DNA from 3 places in the Streptomyces sp. NPDC050508 genome. Region 1 is predicted to be linked to each of the others. Evidence: riboswitches for the same ligand, from Rfam matches in the RefSeq annotation. Region 1 holds a riboswitch; each other region holds the start of a gene.

Region 1 (5,641 bases):
CCGAGCCGGCCAGGCCGACCAGGGTGCGGGCCTCGCGCAGCGGGACCGTCTTCTCGGCGAGGTCGAGGGCAGCCTCGATGTCGGCGCGCATCGCGGTGATCTGGTCCGGGGTCGGCGGGTCGGTGACCTTGCCGTCGCGGACCAGGTGACGCTCGGTCATGCGGACGCAGCCGATGTCCACGGAGCGGGCGGCGCGGACCTGGTCGTCGCCGACGACGAACTCCGTGGAGCCGCCGCCGATGTCCACTACCAGGTAGGGCTTGGCCAGGTCGTCTCGGCCCGTCAGTTCCTTGGTCGCGCCGGTGAAGGAGAGTTCCGCCTCCTCGTCGCCGGTGATCACCTCGGGCTCGACACCCAGGATGTCCACGACGCCACGGACGAAGTCGTCGCGGTTCGAGGCGTCACGGGAGGCCGAGGTGGCCACGAAACGGACCTTGTCGGCGCCCTTCTCCCGGATCACCTCCGCGTACTCACGGCAGGCCGCGAACGTCCGCTCCAGCGCTTCGGGGGCCAGCTCGCCGGTCTTGTCCACGCCCTGGCCGAGCCGCACGATCGTCATCCGCCGGTCCAGCTCCCGCAGTTCACCCGTGGCCGGGTTCACGTCCGCGACGAGCAGCCGGATGGAGTTCGTACCGCAGTCGACCGCCGCGACGCGGCTGAAGCCCTCCTCCAGCAGCGGGACGTAGGAGAAGTACGTGCTGCGGATCGCGGCGGGGTCGGCGTTCTCGGCGGGCAGTTCGTCGGCCGGGTCCGGGGCCGCGAGCGGCTGTACGCACGCGCCCTTCGCCCACCACTCCGGCAGCATCGCGATCGCCTCGTCGCCGAGCGGGTTGACGCCCGGGCCCGCGGCCAGGGAGTGGCCCACCAGGACGTGCAGGCACTTCACGCGGTCCGGCATGCCGCCCGCGCTCGGGAAGCCCTCCAGGACCTCGATGGCGTCGCGGCGTGCGAGGTAGTCCTCGTGGGCGGCGCGGTACGCGGCGGCGAGTTCGGGGTCGGTCCCCAGTCGCTCCGTCATCTCCTTCATGACGCCGTTCGCCTCCAGCGTGCCGATCGCCGAAGCGGCCTTCGGGCACGTCAGGTAGTACGTCGTCGGGAAGGGGGTGCCGTCGGGGAGACGGGGGGCCGTCTCCACCACGTCCGGCTGTCCGCACGGGCAGCGGTGGGCGATCGCGCGCAGGCCGCGCGGCGGACGCCCGAGCTGCTGCTTGAAGGCCTCGACATCGGCGTCGGTGGGCTCGGTGCGCGGAGTGGGCGGCGGGGGCGTTTCCATGCCTGTACGAGAGTCTCTCTGGAGTGTCTGTCAGTTCGGTGTCACTGGTCGGAGGCGTCGGACTTGTCCACGCCGTCCCAGACGTTCGAGTACCACGGGCGGTCGGCCGCCCCCAGTTCCGCGCGCGACTGCTTCGCCGCGTCCGGGTCGATCACGATGTAACCCGTCTCCCCGGGCATCACGTAGTGCAGCCGCTGCCGGATCTGCTGCTCCGCGTACGAGTCGTCCTGCCAGCGTGCCTTGAGGTCGCGCAGCTGCTCGACGCGCTGCCGCGCCTGCTCCTGCTGCCGTTGGAGATCGGAGATCTCGGCGCGCTGGGAGACGTACTGCCTTATCGGGTACGCCAGCGCCACGATCAGCGAGCACAGCACCAGGGCGAGGAGGGCCGCCCGGCCGGTGAGCCGGGAGCGGCGGGCCTGCCGTTTGGTCTGGGAGCGGTAGACACGGGCCGCCGTCTGCTCGCCGAGCAGCTTGAGCCTGGTCGCGGTGGAGAACCGGTCCCGGTCCTTCACGGCCATGTCCCGCCTCCCCTTCACACGCGCGTACGTCCCCGCACACGGTACGGGACCGGGTGCGGGGACGTACGTACGACTGGCTAAGGCTTAGCCCTGTACGGCTCAGCCCTTGAAGCGCGGGAAGGCGCTGCGGCCGGCGTACTCCGCCGCGTCGTCGAGGATCTCCTCGATGCGGAGCAGCTGGTTGTACTTGGCGACGCGGTCCGAGCGGGCCGGGGCGCCGGTCTTGATCTGGCCGCAGTTCACCGCGACGGCGAGGTCGGCGATGGTGGTGTCCTCGGTCTCGCCGGAGCGGTGGGACATCATGCACTTGAAGCCGTTGCGCTGGGCCATCTCGACGGCGTCCAGGGTCTCGGTCAGCGAGCCGATCTGGTTCACCTTGACGAGCAGGGCGTTGGCGGTGCCCTCCTCGATGCCGCGGGCGAGGCGCTCGGGGTTGGTGACGAAGAGGTCGTCGCCGACGATCTGGACCTTGTCGCCGATGCGGTCGGTGATGACCTTCCAGCCGGCCCAGTCGTCCTCGTACAGCGGGTCCTCGATGGAGACGAGCGGGTAGGCCGCCACGAGCTCCTCGTAGTACTCGGTCATCTCGGCGGCCGAGCGGGACTTGCCCTCGAACTCGTACTTGCCGTCCTTGTAGAACTCGGACGCGGCGACGTCGAGCGCGAGCCCGATCTGCTCGCCGGGGACGTAACCGGCCTGCTTGATGGCCTCGATGATGAGGTCGAGGGCGGCGCGGTTGGACTCCAGGTTCGGGGCGAAGCCGCCCTCGTCGCCGAGGCCGGTGGACAGGCCCTTGGTCTTCAGCACCTTCTTGAGGGTGTGGTAGACCTCGGCGCCCCAGCGCAGCGCCTCGGAGAAGGACTCCGCGCCGATCGGGGCGATCATGAACTCCTGGATGTCCACGTTCGAGTCGGCGTGCGAGCCGCCGTTCAGGATGTTCATCATCGGAACGGGCAGCAAGTGCGCGTTCGGACCGCCGAGGTAGCGGAAGAGGGGGAGGTCGCTGGCCTCGGACGCGGCGTGCGCGACGGCAAGGGAGACGCCGAGGATGGCGTTGGCGCCGAGCGAGCCCTTGTTGTCGGTGGCGTCCAGGTCGAACATCGCCTGGTCGATCAGGCGCTGCTCGGTGGCGTCGTAGCCGACGAGCTCCGGGCCGATCTGCTCGATGACGGCGAGGACGGCCTTCTCGACACCCTTGCCGCCGTAGCGGTTGGGGTCACCGTCACGCAGCTCGATGGCCTCGAAGGCACCCGTGGAGGCGCCGGACGGAACGGCGGCACGACCCGTGCTGCCGTCGTCGAGGCCGACCTCGACCTCGACCGTGGGGTTGCCTCGGGAGTCCAGGATTTCCCGGGCTACGACGACGTCGATGGACGGCACGAGCATCTCCTTCTTGGGATCTGACGCGGCTACGGCAACACCGCAGCGGCTCTGCGAGACGAGCCTAACCGGCTCCGGGCGATTGGCCATCCGGTCGGCCGTCTGTTGGACAGAACCGAGAGTAAATTGTTTCCGAACGGAACAAAGAGTCCCGTGGAAGAACACGGGGACACAAAAAGCCCCGCCCCGGTGCGTACGGGGGAACACGCACCGGAGCGGGGAGCCCGTGGGGGACGGGGGTGACCCTCACGAGGTCTCCATGATGGACACCACGGATGTGAGGGCGCTGTGGTTCAGCTGAGAGACCTGTATGTCACTTCAGGCTGTCACTTCAGGTGAAGCTGCTGGCCCGGGAAGATGACGTCGGCGTCGTCGATGATGTCCTTGTTCAGCTTGAACAGCTGCTGCCAGCCGCCCTTCACCTTGTGCTTCTCGGCGATGGAGCTGAGGCTGTCGCCCTTGACGACCTTGTACTCGCCGTCACCCTTCTTGACCTTCTTGCCGGTCGGGGTGGTGACGGTCTTCTTGGCGGCCGGGCGCTCGGCGGAGCGGGAGGCGGTGGTGTCGGTCGTGGAGCGCTCGGTGGTGCTCTTGGAGGAGCTGGAGCTGCTCGACGAGCTGGAGCTGCCGCCGGAGTAGGTGGCGCTGGAGAGGCCGGTGCCACAGGTGGGCCAGGCACCCTTGCCCTGGGCTGCGAGAACCTTCTCGGCTACGGCGATCTGCTGGGACTTGGAGGCCTGGTTCGCGGTGGAGGCGTAGGCGGTGCCGCCGTACGCGGCCCACGTCGAGGCGGAGAACTGCAGGCCGCCGTAGTAGCCGTTACCGGTGTTGATGGACCAGTTGCCGCCGGACTCGCAGCTGGCGACCGTGTCCCACTCCGAGGCCGTGGCGGCGGAGGCGCTGCCGGTGGCCATCAGCGGGGCGGCTATCGCGACACCGGTGACACCGGCGAGCGTGGCGACGCGGGTGGCCTTGGACGGACGGCGGTGCTTGCCCTTGCTGGAAAACAGCATGGAAAATCCCAATCCCCTCACCGACGCCTGCGAGGTGAGCTGTCGGGTTCGGGCCGTGTGAGTTGCCCGGCCGTGCTCGTACGTCTCGTACGAGGCACGACTTCACCCCAAGCCGGTTCCGGTCGTCTCTCAACTCCCGGGCCCGGCGCTTACCTTGGGTCCCCCGCTCCTGCCTACGGCGCTTGACGCGACGACTGTTCCCGGAGGCCGCTGGCAGGACTCGGCGTGTGCGGCAGCCGGGGCTCGTGGTGACGAGCGGCCTTGACCGTAGACACGGAATCGGCGGAATTTCAAAGACGATCAGGGCTTCTGAGACTCATCCCACACTTTGATCAAACCGGACATTCGACTCGAAGCGTGACGTGAACTCCCGCTGTTCGCTTGCTACTTTTCGTCCGCTTCCGTACCGACGTCCAAGGTCTGACCGGCGGCGATCTGGGTCGGATCAGCGCCTATCACCTTTTTGTTCTCGGCGTAGAGCGCACGCCATCCGCCGTCGAAGCCAAGGGAGTCGGCGATGGACGCGAGGGAGTCGCCGGCGCGGACGGTGTACGTCTGCGGCGACACGCTCTCCTCGGCACTGGCACCGCGATGCTTCCCGGCACTCTGCTCACTCACGCCACCATCGAGCGCGCCGGTGTCGACGAGGCTCCACTTGCCCACCGCCTGCTCCGAGTTGTCCGATTCATCGAGTTTCGGGGATGCGGTCGCCGAGTCGTCGGCCGCGAAAGGAATGGTGGACTTGTCGGACTTGGTGGAGTCTGTGGACTTTTCCGTCGCGGTGGGCGAGGGACTGCTCGACGGGTCGCCGGTGGAGGAGTCGGACGAAGTCGAGTCCGTGGTGCCGGAGTCGGACAATCCAGATGAAGCGGACGAGTCGGAGGAGCCCGAGGAGTCCGTCGCGCCGGCCGACGGCGAGTCGCTCGCGACTCCCGTGTCGACGCCCGTCGAACCCGAGGTCGCGGTGAGGCCGGAGATCAACGCGCAGGTCATCCACGCGGAGGTCCCCTTGGCGTCGAGGATCTTCTCGGCGACGGCTATCTGTTGGGAGCGGCTGGCCAGGTCGGCGCTCGGCGCGTAGTCGAGGCCGCCGTACTTGTCCCATTCGTCCTGGGACATCTGTAGTCCGCCGTAGTAGCCGTTGCCGCTGTTCTCACTCCAGGAGCCGCCGGTCTCACACTCGGCCACCTTGTCCCAGGTGGTGCCGTCGGCGGCGTTCGCGGCGGCGGCGCCGAGGAGCGGGATGGCGATGGCGGAGCCGGTCACGCCGGCCGCGACAAGGAGTGCCGGAGCCTGACGGGGGCGACGGTGACGACCGTTCCCGGAGAGCATGCGGAGGCCTTTCGCGTGACGGCGGGGGAACCGCGCGGCGGATGGTTCGGGGCGCCGCGCTGGTACGTGAACGTACCCACAGTCGATCACTTGTCACAAGTTAATGCCACGGAGATCACGTGAAG
Region 2 (7,586 bases), on a different contig from region 1:
CGCGGTGGACGTCCACGCCGTACTTCCCGAGGAGCTCGCACGTGTCGTCGGTGCCGAGCGTGAGGCCCTGCCCGCGCGCGAGCAGCCCGCCGATCAGCGCGGCGGACCCCTTCTCGTCGATGTCCTCGAACTCGGGGACCCTGCCGGGGTCGACGGCCTCGCGCCGCCACTGCGCGTACTTCACGGCTTCGGCGAGGGCACGGACGGCGCGCTCGGCGGCGGGGTAGGCGGGGATGAGGCCGCCGCCTTCAAGGGGCCGCACCACGGTGGGCAGGCGTTCCGCAGGGCGGAACGGGTGGGCAGCGCCTACAGTGCCGGGTGCCTTCGAACCGACCTGTGGCGCCGTGCTGGTAGCAGCTGACAATGCTTCCGCAAGCCCTCCGAGCTCCACGTGCACCACCAACACCGGCTTCCCAGGAACCTCCTCGGCAGCCGACCTCAACGCCTCCGCCAACGCCGCGTCCTCCGCCTGCCCCTCCCCCACCGCGGGTATCGCCGTCACCACAACCGCGTCGCACCCCTCATCGGCCAACGCCTCCGACAGTGCCCGATGGAAGTCCACCGCCGTGGCCGCCGTGGTCAGATCCAGCGGAGCGAGTGGCCGCAGCCCCTCGGAGAGGCACGCGTCGAACGTCAGCAGTCCCAGCGACTCGGAGTTCCCGACGATCGCCACCCGCGGCCCGCCGGGCAGCGGCTGCCGTGCGAGCAGCAGCCCTGTGTCGACCAGTTCGGTGATCGTCTCGACCCGGATCACCCCGGCCTGCCGCAGCAGCGCGGACACGGTCGCGTGCGGCAGCCGCGTCGCCCGTACCTCGTGCCCCTGGGGGGCTGATCCGGCGCCCTGCACCACGACCAGTGGCTTCGCCGCCGCCGTGCGCCGGGCGAGGCGGGTGAACTTGCGGGGGTTGCCGATGGACTCCAGGTACATGAGGGCGACGTCGGTGTCGGGGTCGTCGTACCAGTACTGAAGGACGTCGTTGCCGGACACGTCCGCGCGGTTGCCGGACGACACGAAGGTGGACACACCCGTGACCCCGGTGACCCCGCCGCCGCGTCGGTGCAGCCGGGAGAGCAGGGCGATGCCGATGGCGCCGGACTGCGCGAACATCCCGATGCGTCCGGGGCGTGGCATCTCGGGCGCGAGGGACGCGTTCAGCCGTACGTCGGCGGCGGTGTTGATGACGCCGAAGGCGTTCGGCCCGATGATGCGCATGCCGTACGTGCGCGCGTGGCGCACGAGTTCGCGTTGGCGCTCGCGTCCCTCGGGGCCGCTCTCGGCGTAACCGGCGGTGACCACGACGAGCCCCTGCACCCCGTGCTCACCGCACTCGGTGACGACCTCGGGGACGTACTCGACCGGGACGGCGACGACCACGAGGTCGACGGGGCCTTCGATGTCGCGCACCGAGCGGTGCGCCGGCACCCCGTCGAGTTCCTTCAGCTCCTCGGGGAAGGCCTTGTTCACGGCGTACAGGCCGCCGGTGAACCCGGCGTCCCTGATGTTGTCGAGAACGCTGCGGCCCACCCCGCCGGTCGCGCGGCCCACGCCGACGACGGCGACCGAGCCGGGCACCAACAGCCGTCGTACGGACCGCGCTTCGGCGCGCTGCTCCCGCGCGCGCTGCACGGCGAGGGACCGGTCCGTGGGTTCGAGGTCGAACTCCAGGCGTACGACGCCGTCCTCGAAGCTGCGTTTCTGGGTGTAGCCGGCGTCCGTGAACACCTTGATCATCTTGTTGTTGGCGGGGAGCACCTCGGCGGCGAAGCGGCGGATGCCGCGCTCGCGGGCGACGGCCGCGATGTGCTCCAGGAGGGCGGAGGCGACACCCCTCCCCTGGTGCGCGTCCTGCACCAGGAAGGCGACCTCGGCCTCGTCCGCCGGTGCGGAGGCGGCACGCCCGTCGGCACTAATGCGGTCATAGCGTACGGTGGCGATGAACTCGCCGCCGACGGTGGCCGCGAGTCCCACCCGGTCCACAAAGTCGTGGTGCGTGAAGCGGTGGACATCCTTGGCGGACAGGCGAGGATACGGCGCGAAGAAGCGGTAGTACTTCGACTCGTCGGAGACCTGCTCGTAGAAGCTGACCAGGCGATCGGCGTCGTCGACGGTGATGGGCCTGACGCGCGCGGTACCCCCGTCGCGCAGCACCACGTCGGCTTCCCAGTGGGCGGGGTACTCGTGCCGGTCCGACGAGGTCTGCATGGGCCCCAGCGTACGGCTCGCGTCCGACAACGGCGCGAGGCAGTCTGTGGGAGAAAGCAGCAAGGAGAAGTCGGGCCGAGGCCGCGGTCCGACTCCTCGCTCCGGACGGTCCACAGGACTGGTCCGGGCTCGCTTCACGTGTGGGAAACTGGTCTAGACAACCCTGAGACTCTGAAGGGCAGCATCACATGGCTGAGCGCCGCGTCAACGTCGGCTGGGCGGAGGGCCTTCACGCCCGCCCCGCCTCCATCTTCGTCCGGGCCACCACGGCCGCGGGTATCCCCGTGACGATCGCCAAGGCCGACGGCAACCCCGTCAACGCGGCCTCCATGCTCGCGGTCCTGGGCCTGGGCGCCCAGGGCGGCGAGGAGATCGTCCTCGCCTCCGAGGCCGAGGGCGCCGACGCGGCCCTCGACCGGCTGGCGAAGCTGGTCGCCGAAGGTCTTGAGGAACTCCCCGAGACCGTCTGAGGCACGCCCCCTTTGCGCCTAAACCGGCGCCGCTCTCGCGGAGGTGGTTGCGCGCCATCGGGGTTCCTCAATTGATGGTTGCGGCGCTTTCGCCGCAAAAACGATGTACCGCAACCTCGAAGGGCTCGTCCGAATTACCGGGCGAGCCCTTCGCAATTCCACTTACGGGCAGCAGAAATAATCCCCCGCGAATTATCTCCTCTTTGTATACGGTGCCCGTGTTAATGCCGCAGGCCGGACATGTTTACGGGAGGTTGCGAAGTCCTCACACGGTCCGTGCCGTTCGCGCCGTTCGCCCCGCCGGGAAAGCGCAGCCGGTGCGCGGTGCCCGCCCGCTCGGTGTGCAGGGCGGTGATCGCCCGCGCCCGCTCGCTGTCGCCGCGCGCCACCGCGTCCACGATGGCCCCGTGCTCGGCCCAGGACTCCACGGGGTTGGCCGGTGCGTCCACCGCGTACATCCAGGCGATCTTGTGCCGCAGCTGGGTCAGCATCGAGGTCAGCGCGGGGCTCCCGGAGGCCTGTGCCAGCGTCTCGTGGAACCAGCTGCCCAGGGAGCGCAGATCCTCGCTGTTGCCCCGCCTGGCGCGCTCCTGGCCCAGCCTGACGAGGCCGCGCAGCACCTTGAGGTGGGCCTCAGTGCGCCGCTGAGCGGCCCGTGAGGCGCCGAGCGGCTCCAGCAGCATCCGCATCTCCAGCAGGTCGGCGGCCTCCTGCTCGGTCGGTTCCGCGACGCACGCGCCCGCGTGCCTCCGGGTCACCACGAACCCCTCGGCCTCCAGCGTGCGCAGGGCCTCCCGGACGGGGACGCGCGAGACCCCGTACCGGCGCGCGAGGAGTTCCTCCGTGAGCCGGCTGCCGCGCTCGTAGACACCGGCGACGATGTCGTCCCGGATCGCCGTGCATACCGAGTGCGCCGGAATACGCATGTCCGACCTCCGCCTTAATCCCCGTGAAACGTCGACGATTGACGTGTGTTCCGTGACTCTATTGCAATGAGCGGGAATTTCCGATGGCGGGCCGGAATCCATGGATATTTTTTGGACAGGAGGGCTCCGGAAACGCCGAAAGCCCCGGCCGGCGGGCCAGGGCTTCGGGAAGTGCGGCGCCGAGTCGTCAGACGTTCACACCGTGCTTGCGGAGGTAGGCGACGGGGTCGACGTCGGAGCCGTACTCGGCGGTCGTGCGGGCCTCGAAGTGGAGGTGCGGTCCGGTGACGTTGCCGGTCGCCCCGGAGAGGCCGATCTGCTGGCCCGGGGTGACGCTCTGGCCGACGGAGACGCCGATGGACGACAGGTGGCCGTACATGGTGTACATGCCGTCGGCCATCTTGATCACGACCTGGTTGCCGTACGAGCCTCCCCAGCCGGCCTCGACGACGGTGCCGGAGCCCACCGCGTGCACGGAGGTGCCGGTCGAGGCGTGGAAGTCGATGCCCGTGTGGGCACCGGAGGACCACAGGGAACCGCCGGTCTTGTAGCCGGTGGAGACGTACGAGCCGTAGACCGGGGCGACGAAGGCGTTGAGCTTCTCGCGCTCGGCGGCGCGGGCGGCGCGTACCTCGGCCTCGCGCTCCGCCTTGGCCAGTGCGGCGGCCTTGGCGCGGGCCTCCTCCTTGGCGGCCTGCTCGGCCGCGGCCTGCTGCTGGGCGGCGGCCTGGGCGTCGATCTTCTCGGCGACGGAGTCGCCCATGGCGATGACGGGGGTGAGGCCGGTCTGTTCGGCGGCGGATTCCGTGGCGAACGCGGGGGCGCTCGCGAGGGTGCCGACGACGCCGGTGGTGGTGAGGGCCGCGACACTCGCGACACGAACGGTAGTGCGGTGGGTCCGGCTCGGGCGACGGTGCTTCCCGGTGGCGCGGGTGAACGCCATGTAGTGGCTGGTCCTTTCCTTCCTTCTCGCCTACCGGGTTAGCTGACGGGTTCGGAGCAGGAAGGTCTCCTACGGACCCCCTCGCTACGCGCGCGGGCGTCCGATTCACCCCAGGGACTCTTGTGGGTCCCCGGCTCCCCTGGCTCGCGCCGTACGGGGACTCGGCGATGACTGTCCGGTGCCACGAGTGCGGCGCGGTGCCTGACGGACAGCCGGACCGACGCTAAGGGGGGTCACTTTCAATCCCCAAACGGATCACGGTTTTTGTTGGGTATGCCACAGGGCAGACGGGCAACCTCTCCCCCAATTCGGACAATAGGGAGCCCTGGTGACGCTTCAGTCACCAGGGCTCCCCACGCGCGCGTGCAGCTACTCCGTCTACTCCGCCGGAACGACGGTCACTTCACCGATGCCGAGAGCCTCCACAGGCTCCTTGATCTGCTCCGCGTCGCCGACGAGGATCGTCACCAGACGGTCCACCGGGAAGGCGTTCACGACCGCCGCGGTGGCCTCCACGGTGCCGGTCGCGGCGAGTTGCTGGTACAGCGTCGCCTGGTAGTCGTCGGGCAGGTGCTGCTCGACCTGGTCGGCCAGCGTGCTCGCGACGGCCGCGGCGGTCTCGTACTTGAGCGGCGCCACCCCGACGAGGTTCTGTACGGCGATGTCCCGCTCGGTGTCGGTGAGTCCGCCCTCGGCGAGCTTGCGGAGCACCGTCCACAGGTCGTCCAGCGCGGGACCGGTGTTCGGGGTGTCCACGGAGCCGCTGATGGCGAGCATCGACGCGCCCGTGCCGTCGGGTGCCGAGCGCAGCACCTGGCCGAACGCCCGCACACCGTAGGTGTAGCCCTTCTCCTCGCGCAGGACGCGGTCCAGGCGGGAGGTGAGGGTGCCACCGAGGCAGTACGTGCCGAGCACCTGGGCGGGCCACACTCGGTCGTGCCGGTCGGCACCGACGCGGCCGATGAGCAGCTGCGTCTGGACGGCGCCGGGACGGTGCACGATCACGACCCGCCCGGTGTCGTCGGCGGTCACCGGCGGCACGGGACGCGGCTGCGCGGTGGAGCCCGTCCACGAACCCAGGGTGTCGGCCAGAAGCGCGTCCAGGTCGATGCCGGTGAGGTCGCCGACGACCACGACGGTGGCCGTCGCCGGCCGAACGTGCCGTTCGTAGAAGGCGCGTACGGCACCGGAGTCGATCTTCTGGACGGTCTCCTCGGTGCCCTGGCGCGGACGCGACATGCGCGAGGTCGCCGGGAACAGCTCCTTGGAGAGCTCCTTGGCCGCGCGGCGGGACGGGTTGGCCGTCTCGTGCGGGATCTCGTCGAGGCGGTTGCGCACCAGCCGCTCGACCTCGCTGTCCGCGAAGGCGGGCGCCCTGAGGGCGTCCGACAGCAGGCCGAGGCCCTTGGCCAGGCGCGAGGCCGGGACCTCCAGGCTCAGGCGCAGTCCGGGGTGGTCGGCGTGCGCGTCGAGGGTGGCGCCGGAGCGCTCCAGCTCGGCGGCGAACTCCTCGGCGGAGTGCTTGTCGGTGCCCTCGGAGAAGGCCCGCGCGGTGATCGTGGCGACACCGTCCAGGCCGGCCGGTTCGGCCTCCAGGGGCGCGTCCAGGAGCACCTCGACGGCGACGACCTGCTGGCCGGGGCGGTGGCAGCGCAGCACGGTCAGGCCGTTGCCGAGCGTCCCGCGCTCCGGGGCCGGGAAGGCCCACGGCCTGGCCTCGCCGGCCTGGGGCTGTGGGTGGAATTCCATCGTGGCGAGCTCGGTCACTTGGCCGCCTCCTCGTTCTCGTCGCCGGCCTCTGCTTCGTCATCCTCGGCCGCGATGGGCTCGTACACGAGCACCGCGCGGTTGTCGGGGCGCAGGCGGGCCTTGGCGACCTGCTGCACCTCCTCCGCCGTCACGTCCAGGACGCGCTGTACGGCGGTCAGGGCGAGCTGCGGGTCGCCGAACAGGACGGCGTACCGGCACAGTTCGTCGGCGCGGCCCGCGACCGTGCCGAGCCGGTCCAGCCACTCGCGCTCCAACTGGGCCTGGGCGCGCTCCATTTCCTCGGCCGTGGGGCCCTCCTCGGCGAACCGGGCGAGCTCCTCGTCGATGGCGGCCTCGATGACCGGCACCTCGACGTCACCTGACGTCTTGACGTCCAGCCAGCCCAAGGAGGGCGCCCCGGCCAGCCGCAGCAGACCGAAGCCGGCCGCAACAGCCGTACGGTCGCGCCGTACAAGGCGGTTGTAGAGGAGCGAGGACTCGCCGCCGCCGAGGATGGTGAGGGCGAGGTCGGCCGCGTCGGACGCGCGCGTGCCGTCCTCCGGGAGCCGGTAGGCACACATCAGGGCGCGGGCCGGGACCTCCTCGACGACGACCTCACGCAGCTCCCCGCCCATCGAGTCGGGCAGCGAACCGTCACGGGGCGCGGGCTTGCCGTCGTGCGACGCGATGGACCCGAAGTACTTCTCGATCCAGGCGAGTGTCTGCTCGGGGTCGATGTCGCCGACCACGGACAGGACCGCGTTGTTGGGCGCGTAGTAGGTGCGGAAGAACGCACGCGCGTCCTCCAGGGTGGCCGCGTCCAGGTCCGCCATCGAGCCGATGGGCGTGTGGTGGTAGGGGTGGCCCTCCGGGTAGGCGAGGGCGGTCAGCTTCTCGAACGCGGTGCCGTAGGGCACGTTGTCGTAGCGCTGGCGGCGCTCGTTCTTGACGACGTCCCGCTGGTTCTCCATGGACTCTTCGTCCAGGGCGGCCAGAAGCGAGCCCATGCGGTCGGCCTCCAGCCAGAGGGCGAGCTCCAACTGGTGGGTGGGCATGGTCTCGAAGTAGTTGGTGCGCTCGAAGCTGGTGGTGCCGTTGAGCGAACCGCCCGCGCCCTGCACCAGTTCGAAGTGTCCGTTGCCCTTCACCTGTCCGGAGCCCTGGAACATCAGGTGCTCGAAGAGGTGAGCCAGGCCGGTACGCCCCTTGACCTCGTGGCGGGAACCGACGTCGTACCAGAGGCACACCGCCGCGACCGGGGTCAGGTGGTCCTCGGAGAGGACCACGCGCAGACC
Region 3 (7,586 bases), on a different contig from region 1:
AAGGCCCCGATCACCGGCAGCTCGATCCGTGTCCCCGTGCCGGACGTCTCGATCGCGATCCTCAGCCTGCGACTGGGCCGCGAAACCACCCGCGCCGAGGTCCTGGACTACCTCCGCGACGTCTCGCTGACGTCCCCGCTCAAACGCCAGATCGACTTCACCACCGCCCCCGACGCGGTGTCGAGCGACTTCATGGGCTCACGGCACGCCTCGATCATCGACGCGGGCGCCACCAAGGTCGACGGCGACAACGCGATCCTCTACCTCTGGTACGACAACGAGTTCGGCTACTCCTGCCAGGTCATCCGGGTCGTCCAGCACGTCTCCGGGGTCGAGTACCCGACGTATCCCGCACCGGCCGTCTGACCCGGGCGCGCTGAACGTACGGCGGCCCGGCCACCCCCAAGTGAGGGTGGCCGGGCCGCCGTTGTCACAGACGGGCGCTGTGTCAGCGTGTCATGCGCTTACCTCGGTACAGCACCACGAATCCGGCGACGAGCAGCAGCGCTCCGGCCACCGCGGGCCACAGATTCGCGCCGGTCTCCGCCAACCCGCCCTGCGCCTGCGGTTGGTTCGGGCCCACGGCGGCGTAACTCTCCCCGCCCGAGGACGAAGCGGGCGGTGTCGCCGCGGCACTGCCGACCTGGCCGCCGGAGCCGTTGTCCGAACTCCCCTGCGTCTCGGTCGACTTGGACCCCTCGGTCTTCGTGTCGGCCTTGGGGATCGAGACGGCGGTCGTCAAGTCACCGGGGTCGGTGGTCTGGGTGTCGGTGGGCTCGGGGGCGTTTGTCTCGGTGTCCGGGGCGCTCGTCGCGGGATCCGCGGTGGGCTGGTCACCGTTGCCGCCGTTGCCGCCACTTCCCTCGTTGCCGCCGGGCTCGTCGGACGCGGTCGCGGTGGGCGACGCCGTAGCAGTGTCGGTGGCCGTCGGGGACTCCTGCGGCTCACCCGAACCTCCGCCCGAACCGGAGCCGCCACTCGAACCCGAGCCACCACCCGTGCCGGAGCCGCCACCCGAACCGGACCCGGAACCCGAGCCCCCGGGGTCGTTGTTCGTGCCGGCGCCGCACTTCTCGCCGTTGTTGATGCAGTTGACCATGTCCTTCATCAGGCCCTCGTCGAAGACGTTGATGAAGTCGCCGTGGTCGGTGACGGGCTTGTGCTGCTGCTCGGGGAAGGAGTCCACCGCGAACAGCGGGGTCGTCTTGCCGCCGTCCTGGAGGCTCGGCGCCTCCACGTCGTAGACGATCCGCTGCACCAGCTGCGGAATGGCCTCGAAGCCCGCAGGGCAGGAGCCGTCGGCGGCCTCGAAGGCCACGTGGGTGCGGTGGTTGGCGCTGTCGATGTTGCGGCCGTCCCAGCAGCTCTGGAACTTGAAGGTGCGCACCACATCACTGCCCGCCGGGCACAGCGGGTACTTGTCCTTGAGCTGCCGGTCCTCGAAACCGGTGCAACTCCAGGAGGCGTTGGCATTGGCCGGGCCGTTCACGAAGGCCTTCGCGTCGCCGGTGATGATGCGCAGGAGGCGCGGCATCGCGACGACCTTGCTCTTCGCGTTGCCCACGAACGTCAGCGTGGCCGCCTTGGCCGTGACGATCTGACCGGAGTTGCCCTCGGTGCCACCGCCGGGCTTGTCCGCGTCCCGCTCCTGCTTGCCGTTCTGCAGGCGCAACACGGGCCAGTAGTAAGTGGACTTGTCGCCCGGGTTCTCGCAGCTCGTGTCGGCCTTCGCCAGATCGTCGTCGCTGGCGAAGGCGTTGTTGGACTGGTTGCCGATGTAGTCGTGGAAGTGGTGGGCGCCGTTGGTGACACCGGGGGCGACGATCACGTTGTCGGAGTTGAACAGGCCGTTCTCGTTCACGCCACACGCGGTGACGAACGTGCCGCGGGAGGCGTCGGCCTGCTCCTGCGGAGTGTTCACGTTGGGCTGTACGGAGGTGATGTCCGCGTAGTCCGAGGCGACGGGCCCGTTGGTGGACTGCTGCTGGCCCTGGCCGGTCGGGGCGGCGCTACCGCTCTGGTCGCCGCCGCTGGAGCTGCCGTTCTGGTCGCCGTTCGTGGGAGCGATCAGGGTGCAGCCGGCGAGCGCGTCGAGTCCCTCCGGACGGTCCCCGACGCGTGCGATGGCGTCGTCGATCCGTCCGATGGTCGCGGCCCGCTTCTCCTTCAACGGATTCATGATCGCGTTGTCGGCGAAGGAGGCGTCCTGGCGTATGGACTCCGTCGAGTCCTTCAGTTTCTGGTAGGCCTCGGTTATCTGCTGGTCCAGAAGCGCGAGTTGGGCGTCGACCTCGGTCTTCGCCTCGTCGGGGACCGTCGTCAACTGGGTGCCGATGTCCGGGCAGTCGATCGTCGCGCCACTCGATGCTGCATCGGGAGACCCCTGTTGGGACGAGTCACCGCCCCAACCGCCTTCGGACGCCGACGCGTAGACGTTCGCCGCCACCAGTCCTCCGCCGCCCAGCATCAGGGCGACTGCTGCCATCGTCGCGCGTCGTGCGCCCGTGGGGCGTCTGCGCGTGTTGCGTGCCAAGGAAGTTGCTCCTACACGTATCGGTCGGCCCGGATCGTCCCGGCATGGAAATCCCCCGTCCCAATACGGAGCCGGATGCCGATGTGTTCAACCGTCCCAAAAATTCATAGCGACCTCATATGGATCACCCGACCCGGCGGGCTCATGAGCCCGTGACACGTTTGGGAGAGGTAAAGGTCACAAAAACGTATCGGACATATCGCGCTTCAACCTTCACACGAGGCACACACGTTGGCTAAGTTGACGCTCAGACCGTACGACCTACTCCGGCGAGCAGCGCCGGGCCGCACGGTTTGCGCCGAGTCCGGCGTGTCGCTCGCGACAGCCGGAGCCGAGGACCCAACCGACTTGGGGTGAATCGGCCCAACTGCCCCTCCGGGCAAGGGTCGTAGGGCAATCCTTCCGTGATCGACCGCCCGAACCCGACAGCTAACTCGGTAGGCGCGATACGGAAGGAGCACGTCTGCCATGCCGGCAGAACGAAGTACGCGCACCGGAGGCAGTGGCCCCACCGTGGACGACCGACCCAGCCGTGACGAAGTCCAGCGGCGGATCAACTCCCTTTACGACAGGGCCGAGACGGCCACCGGAAACTACAACGCCACACGCAAGATGTCCGGGGCTCCGCGCCAGCGTGTCGAGCCCCGTCCCAGCGCGTCGCGTCCTTCCGACCCCGCTCAAGACGCCGTCACTCGGCAGTTGTTCGACCGTGCTCGCGCTCAACTGGGTCCGACCGTACCGGCGATCCTGCCGCCCCGCAGGACTCCCGCCCGCTCGGCGGAAGCCCCGCCCGAGCGATCCGAACGACGCCCCGAGCCCGAAGGCGGCGGCCGAGCACTCGAAGCACAGCCCGGCCGCGCCGTGGCCGAGCTGACCGCGGGGACTGCCGTACCGGAGCCAGTCGCCCCGCAATTCGCCGCTCCTGTCGCGGAGTTGACGGCCGGCCCCGTCGCCGCACTACCGCCTGCCGCGCCGCAAGCACCCCAGATGCAGCAGATGGCTCAGATGCCGCAGGCCACCGTCCTCGACCTGTCGCCCGTGCCCGCCATCGAGGTGCCTCGCACGCCCGCCATGGAGCCGCAGCAATTCGCCGTGGCGGCCGCCCCGGCGCCTGTGTTCGACCCGCTCACCGCGGACCTGGAGCTGCTCCCGTACATCGCCGCTCCGCGCACCGAACCCGCCCCGGCGAACACCCCCTGGTCGAGCCCGGAAACCTCCTGGCCCGCCCCGGAGCCGACGTGGTCCACCGGCCAGATACCGATGGTGACCGAGCAACCGACTTGGTCCACCGGGCAGATGCCCATGGTTACCGAACAGCCCGCCTGGTCCACCGGCCAAATGCCCGTGGTCACCGAGCAGCCGAGTTGGTCCACCGGGCAGATGCCCATGGTTACCGAACAGCCTGCCTGGTCCACCGGCCAAATGCCCGTGGTCACCGAGCAACCGAGTTGGTCCACCGGGCAGATGCCCATGGTTACCGAACAGCCTGCCTGGTCGACCGGGCAGATTCCGATGGTGCCCGAGCAGCCCACCTGGTACACGACACCGGAACCGGACTGGCGCCCGCCGCAACAGGAGTGGCAGCCGACCGCCCCCGCCGCCGAAGTCTCCTTCGCCGCGGCCCCGCCCGCCGCCCCCGAGTTCACACTGCCCACAGCTCCGACGATGGCCCCGGAGATCAACCTCCCCCCGGCCCCGACAATGAGCCCGGCACCCGTCGCGGTGCAGGACCCCACCACGCACAGCAAGACCGGCACCGCGCTCGCCTTCGCTCGCGCGCAGATCGGCAGGCCCTGCCTGTGGGGCGCCGCAGGACCGGACGCGTACGACTGCTCCAGCCTCACCCAGGCCGCCTGGAAGGCCGCGGGCGTCCTGCTCCCGCGCACCGCCCAGGAACAGTCGGGCGCCGGCGCGCTCGTCCCCCTCGCGGACATCCGCCCCGGGGACCTGATCTTCTTCTACGACAGCATCGACCACGTCGGCCTCTACACCGGCAACGGCCTGATGATCCACGCGCCGAGCCCGGGAACACCCATCCGCGAGGAGTCGATCTTCTACGCCGGTTCCGCCGCCATCCGGGGCGCCGTACGGCCCGCCTGATCCGCTCGGGGCCGGGCATCTCCGGCCCCGGTCGCCCACACCCCGACACTCTCGGCGGCCCGTGTCGTTGGTCCACAGGAGTGGTGGAACCCCGGACACGGTCGTAGCGTCGAACGAGAAGAGAGACGACGACCGTGCCTCGGCAGGCGGGTCCACCGCTGTGCGGGTGTGGAGCGACGAGTACGAACAGGCGGCCGGGAGCGGACATGTACAAACACACCATGGTGGGAGTCGTCACGGTCTGTGCCGCCGCCCTGCTCGCACCGGCCGTGGGCACCTCGTCCGCGGCCCCGGCGACAGTGCGCGCGGTACCGGCCGCCCACCGGCAACTCGAAGACCCCGTGCTCGTCGACTGCCTCTGGCATCCCGAGGTGCGTCCGACCGACTTCATGCTCGCCTGCGGCGACGGCAACAGCCGTCTGACATCGCTGCATTGGTCGTACTGGAACGACAACTCCGCGACGGCCACGGGCTTCAACGTGGTGAACGACTGCAAGCCCTACTGTGCGGCAGGCAAGTTCCACTCGTACCCGGTCGTCGTCCGGCTCGACGACCCGCAGCAGTGGAAGCGGCATCCGGGAGTGCGGCAGTACGGTCGGATCAGCCTGACGTACACCGCCGGGAGGCCGGACCAGTTCGCGCACGTCGTGACCTATCCCCTGTGGAACTGACTCAGAGGGACAGCTCCACCACCAGCGGCCGGTGGTCCGAGATCGCCGTGCTCGGCGTATGCGCTGCCCCTATGGCGTCCGCACCCAGCCCTCTCGCCAGGATGTGGTCGAACTGGACGCGCGGGCGGTGCGAGGGGAAGGTCGCCTGCCGGGCGGGACCCCGCCAGCCGCGCCGCGCGGTCGCGTTGAGGGCGACCCGGGGCAGCGCGCCGATCAGGTTGAAGTCGCCCAGCAGCAGCTGGGGTTGGGGAAGGCCGGCGATCCAGCGGCGGACGGTGAGCAGTTGGCCGACGTTCCAGCCCGGTACGAACGAGAGGTGGACGGCCACCGCGGTGAACGGGCCGTGCGGTCCTTCCAGCACGGCGGCCAGCGCGGCCCGGGGCTGGTCGCGGGCCAGCGTCGGAGCGGCCCGCCCGGCGACCCGCAGCGGCACGGCCAAGGGCCCCGCGGGGAGCCGTAGGGCCCGCCACTCGTGGACCGGGAGTCTGGACAGCAACGCGACGCCCTGCGAAGGGACTTCGGGCTCCTGAGCCTGGGGGCCGTGGACGCGCATCTCGGGCTCGGCCGGGTCGAGGACCCAGCACCGGCCCGGCACGAAACGGCTGTGCAGCGCCGTCGCGTAACGCCAGTCGCGTGCGCCCAGCGCGTCGGCGGCGACCGCGGCCTGATCGACGCCACCGGACCGTTCCTGGAAGCGGTCGACCTCTTGGAGGGCCATCACATCGGCGTCCAGGCCCGCGACGGCTTCGGCGAGCGGTGCCGAGGGATCGTCGGGGTGTGCGGGCGCCGGGCGGCCGTCCGGCCGGACCAACTGCCCGTGCAGCACGTTGAACGTCGCGCACCTCACCCGTAAGTCACCCATGATCACCTCCGGTCAGCCCATGCCGGTCGGCAGGGCCATGGGTTCGCGTATCGGCCGGGCCGTCGTCATCCTGTCGTCCCCCTGCGTGTCGGCGGGCAGGGGTAGCGATCTTCGCATGGGCCGAGGTTTCCGGGGTGCGGCTCAGGAACACCACCCCGGAAACTCTACTTGCGTAACTCAAGCAAACCGCTATAGTTGAGTAAGTCAAGCAAACTTACGCGGCCGTATCAGGAGGCGCAGCGTACGGAGCGGATGGAGACCGCCATGGACGACGCGCCCCGTACCCCGGCGGCCCCGGGCCCGCTGGCCTCCTTCGCCCGGTTCGTGGCACTGGGCGGAGGTGTCGGACTCCTCTCCAGCGGCGCCGTGGCACTGCTGGCCGAGCAGCTGCCCTGGGCGGTGGCGAACGCGCTGATCACCGTCGCCTCCACCCTCCTGTGCACGGAGCTGCACGCCCGCTTCACCTTCGGGTCGGGCCGGCCCGCCGGATGGCGCGGGCACTGGCAGTCGGCGGGCTCGGCCGCGGCGGCCTACGCGGTGACCTGCGCCGCGATGTTCGTCCTGCACCTGGTGCAGTCGTCGCCCGGGATGCTCACCGAGCAGATCGTCTACCTCGGCGCCTCCGGTCTCGCCGGCCTCGCCCGCTTCCTGCTCCTGCGCCTGTACGTCTTCGCCACCGGTCGCGACCGCACGAAGGACACGATCGAGACGGTGTCCTCGCCGGTGCCGGTGCCGGTGCTGATTCCGGTTCCCGTGCGCACGACAGCCCCGCGGCCCGCCCGGGCGCTCAACCGGCACGGCGGCTTCCCGCTCCCGGCGAGGGCGGCCACTGCGGCGAGCGAGTCGTGGAAACCCGGGCATCCCTCCCTCGTATCGGTGAGGTCGGCGGCTCCGGCCGTCGCGGGGGCCTTGTAGCGGCGAAAGCGCAGGCCCGAGGCCCGCAGGTGTCCCCCGGTGATCAGTTACGCTGACCGCTTCCACAACACATTCGGCGGGGGACATGTTCAACAGGCGAGTGATATCGGGCGCGTTGGCGGCACTTCTGATCGGCGCACTCAGCGCGTGCGGCGGCGGGGGCGGGATCGACGGGAGTACGCATTCCGCGACCGATGCCAGTCAGAGCAGTGGCAGCACGGCGCAGAAGGCCCAGCCCACACCCGACACCGTGACCGGGCTCAGGGACTCGGTCCGTCATCTCGCCAAGAAGACGGTGAAGGCCACTCGACCGCACACGGTCACGAAGTGCTCGTCGGCCACCAAGCAGGTCCGGCACACGAGCAGTTCGGGAACGGGCACGAAGAAGAAGACCCGCACCTGGTACACCACAGAGCGGTACCGGAAGTGCGCGAAGGTGCGCAGTGGCACCGAGACGTACACCCGGCTCGTCCGCAAGGAGCAGTGGTGCGTGAGCCTGGACGAC

The links. Region 1 has a riboswitch for cyclic di-AMP ahead of AB0I69_RS35520 (transglycosylase family protein). Riboswitches for the same ligand answer to the same signal wherever they lie in the genome.
Region 2: linked by a shared signal. The riboswitch ahead of AB0I69_RS46780 (M23 family metallopeptidase) and the one ahead of AB0I69_RS35520 (transglycosylase family protein) in region 1 are both predicted to bind cyclic di-AMP.
Region 3: linked by a shared signal. The riboswitch ahead of AB0I69_RS23060 (NlpC/P60 family protein) and the one ahead of AB0I69_RS35520 (transglycosylase family protein) in region 1 are both predicted to bind cyclic di-AMP.

What each region holds. Positions count from the first base shown of each region.
Region 1 covers NZ_JBFAJJ010000015.1:141,296-146,936, forward strand. The annotation lists gene AB0I69_RS35500 (Ppx/GppA phosphatase family protein) at 1-673, opposite strand, end outside; partial or broken gene AB0I69_RS35505 (DUF501 domain-containing protein) at 824-1,273, opposite strand; gene AB0I69_RS35510 (septum formation initiator family protein) at 1,315-1,791, opposite strand; gene eno (phosphopyruvate hydratase) at 1,891-3,177, opposite strand; gene AB0I69_RS35520 (transglycosylase family protein) at 3,498-4,184, opposite strand; cyclic di-AMP (ydaO/yuaA leader) riboswitch at 4,194-4,375, opposite strand; gene AB0I69_RS35525 (transglycosylase family protein) at 4,569-5,516, opposite strand.
Region 2 covers NZ_JBFAJJ010000033.1:40,525-48,110, reverse strand. The annotation lists gene AB0I69_RS46795 (GNAT family N-acetyltransferase) at 1-2,203, opposite strand, end outside; gene AB0I69_RS46790 (HPr family phosphocarrier protein) at 2,392-2,673, shown strand; gene AB0I69_RS46785 (GntR family transcriptional regulator) at 2,895-3,599, opposite strand; gene AB0I69_RS46780 (M23 family metallopeptidase) at 3,787-4,542, opposite strand; cyclic di-AMP (ydaO/yuaA leader) riboswitch at 4,556-4,719, opposite strand; gene AB0I69_RS46775 (pitrilysin family protein) at 4,921-6,309, opposite strand; gene AB0I69_RS46770 (pitrilysin family protein) at 6,306-7,586, opposite strand, start outside.
Region 3 covers NZ_JBFAJJ010000008.1:1,286-8,871, forward strand. The annotation lists gene AB0I69_RS23050 (glyceraldehyde-3-phosphate dehydrogenase) at 1-366, shown strand, start outside; gene AB0I69_RS23055 (DUF1996 domain-containing protein) at 449-2,485, opposite strand; cyclic di-AMP (ydaO/yuaA leader) riboswitch at 2,820-2,993, shown strand; gene AB0I69_RS23060 (NlpC/P60 family protein) at 3,002-4,633, shown strand; gene AB0I69_RS23065 (hypothetical protein) at 4,840-5,304, shown strand; gene AB0I69_RS23070 (endonuclease/exonuclease/phosphatase family protein) at 5,306-6,166, opposite strand; gene AB0I69_RS23075 (GtrA family protein) at 6,419-7,081, shown strand; gene AB0I69_RS23080 (hypothetical protein) at 7,167-7,586, shown strand, end outside.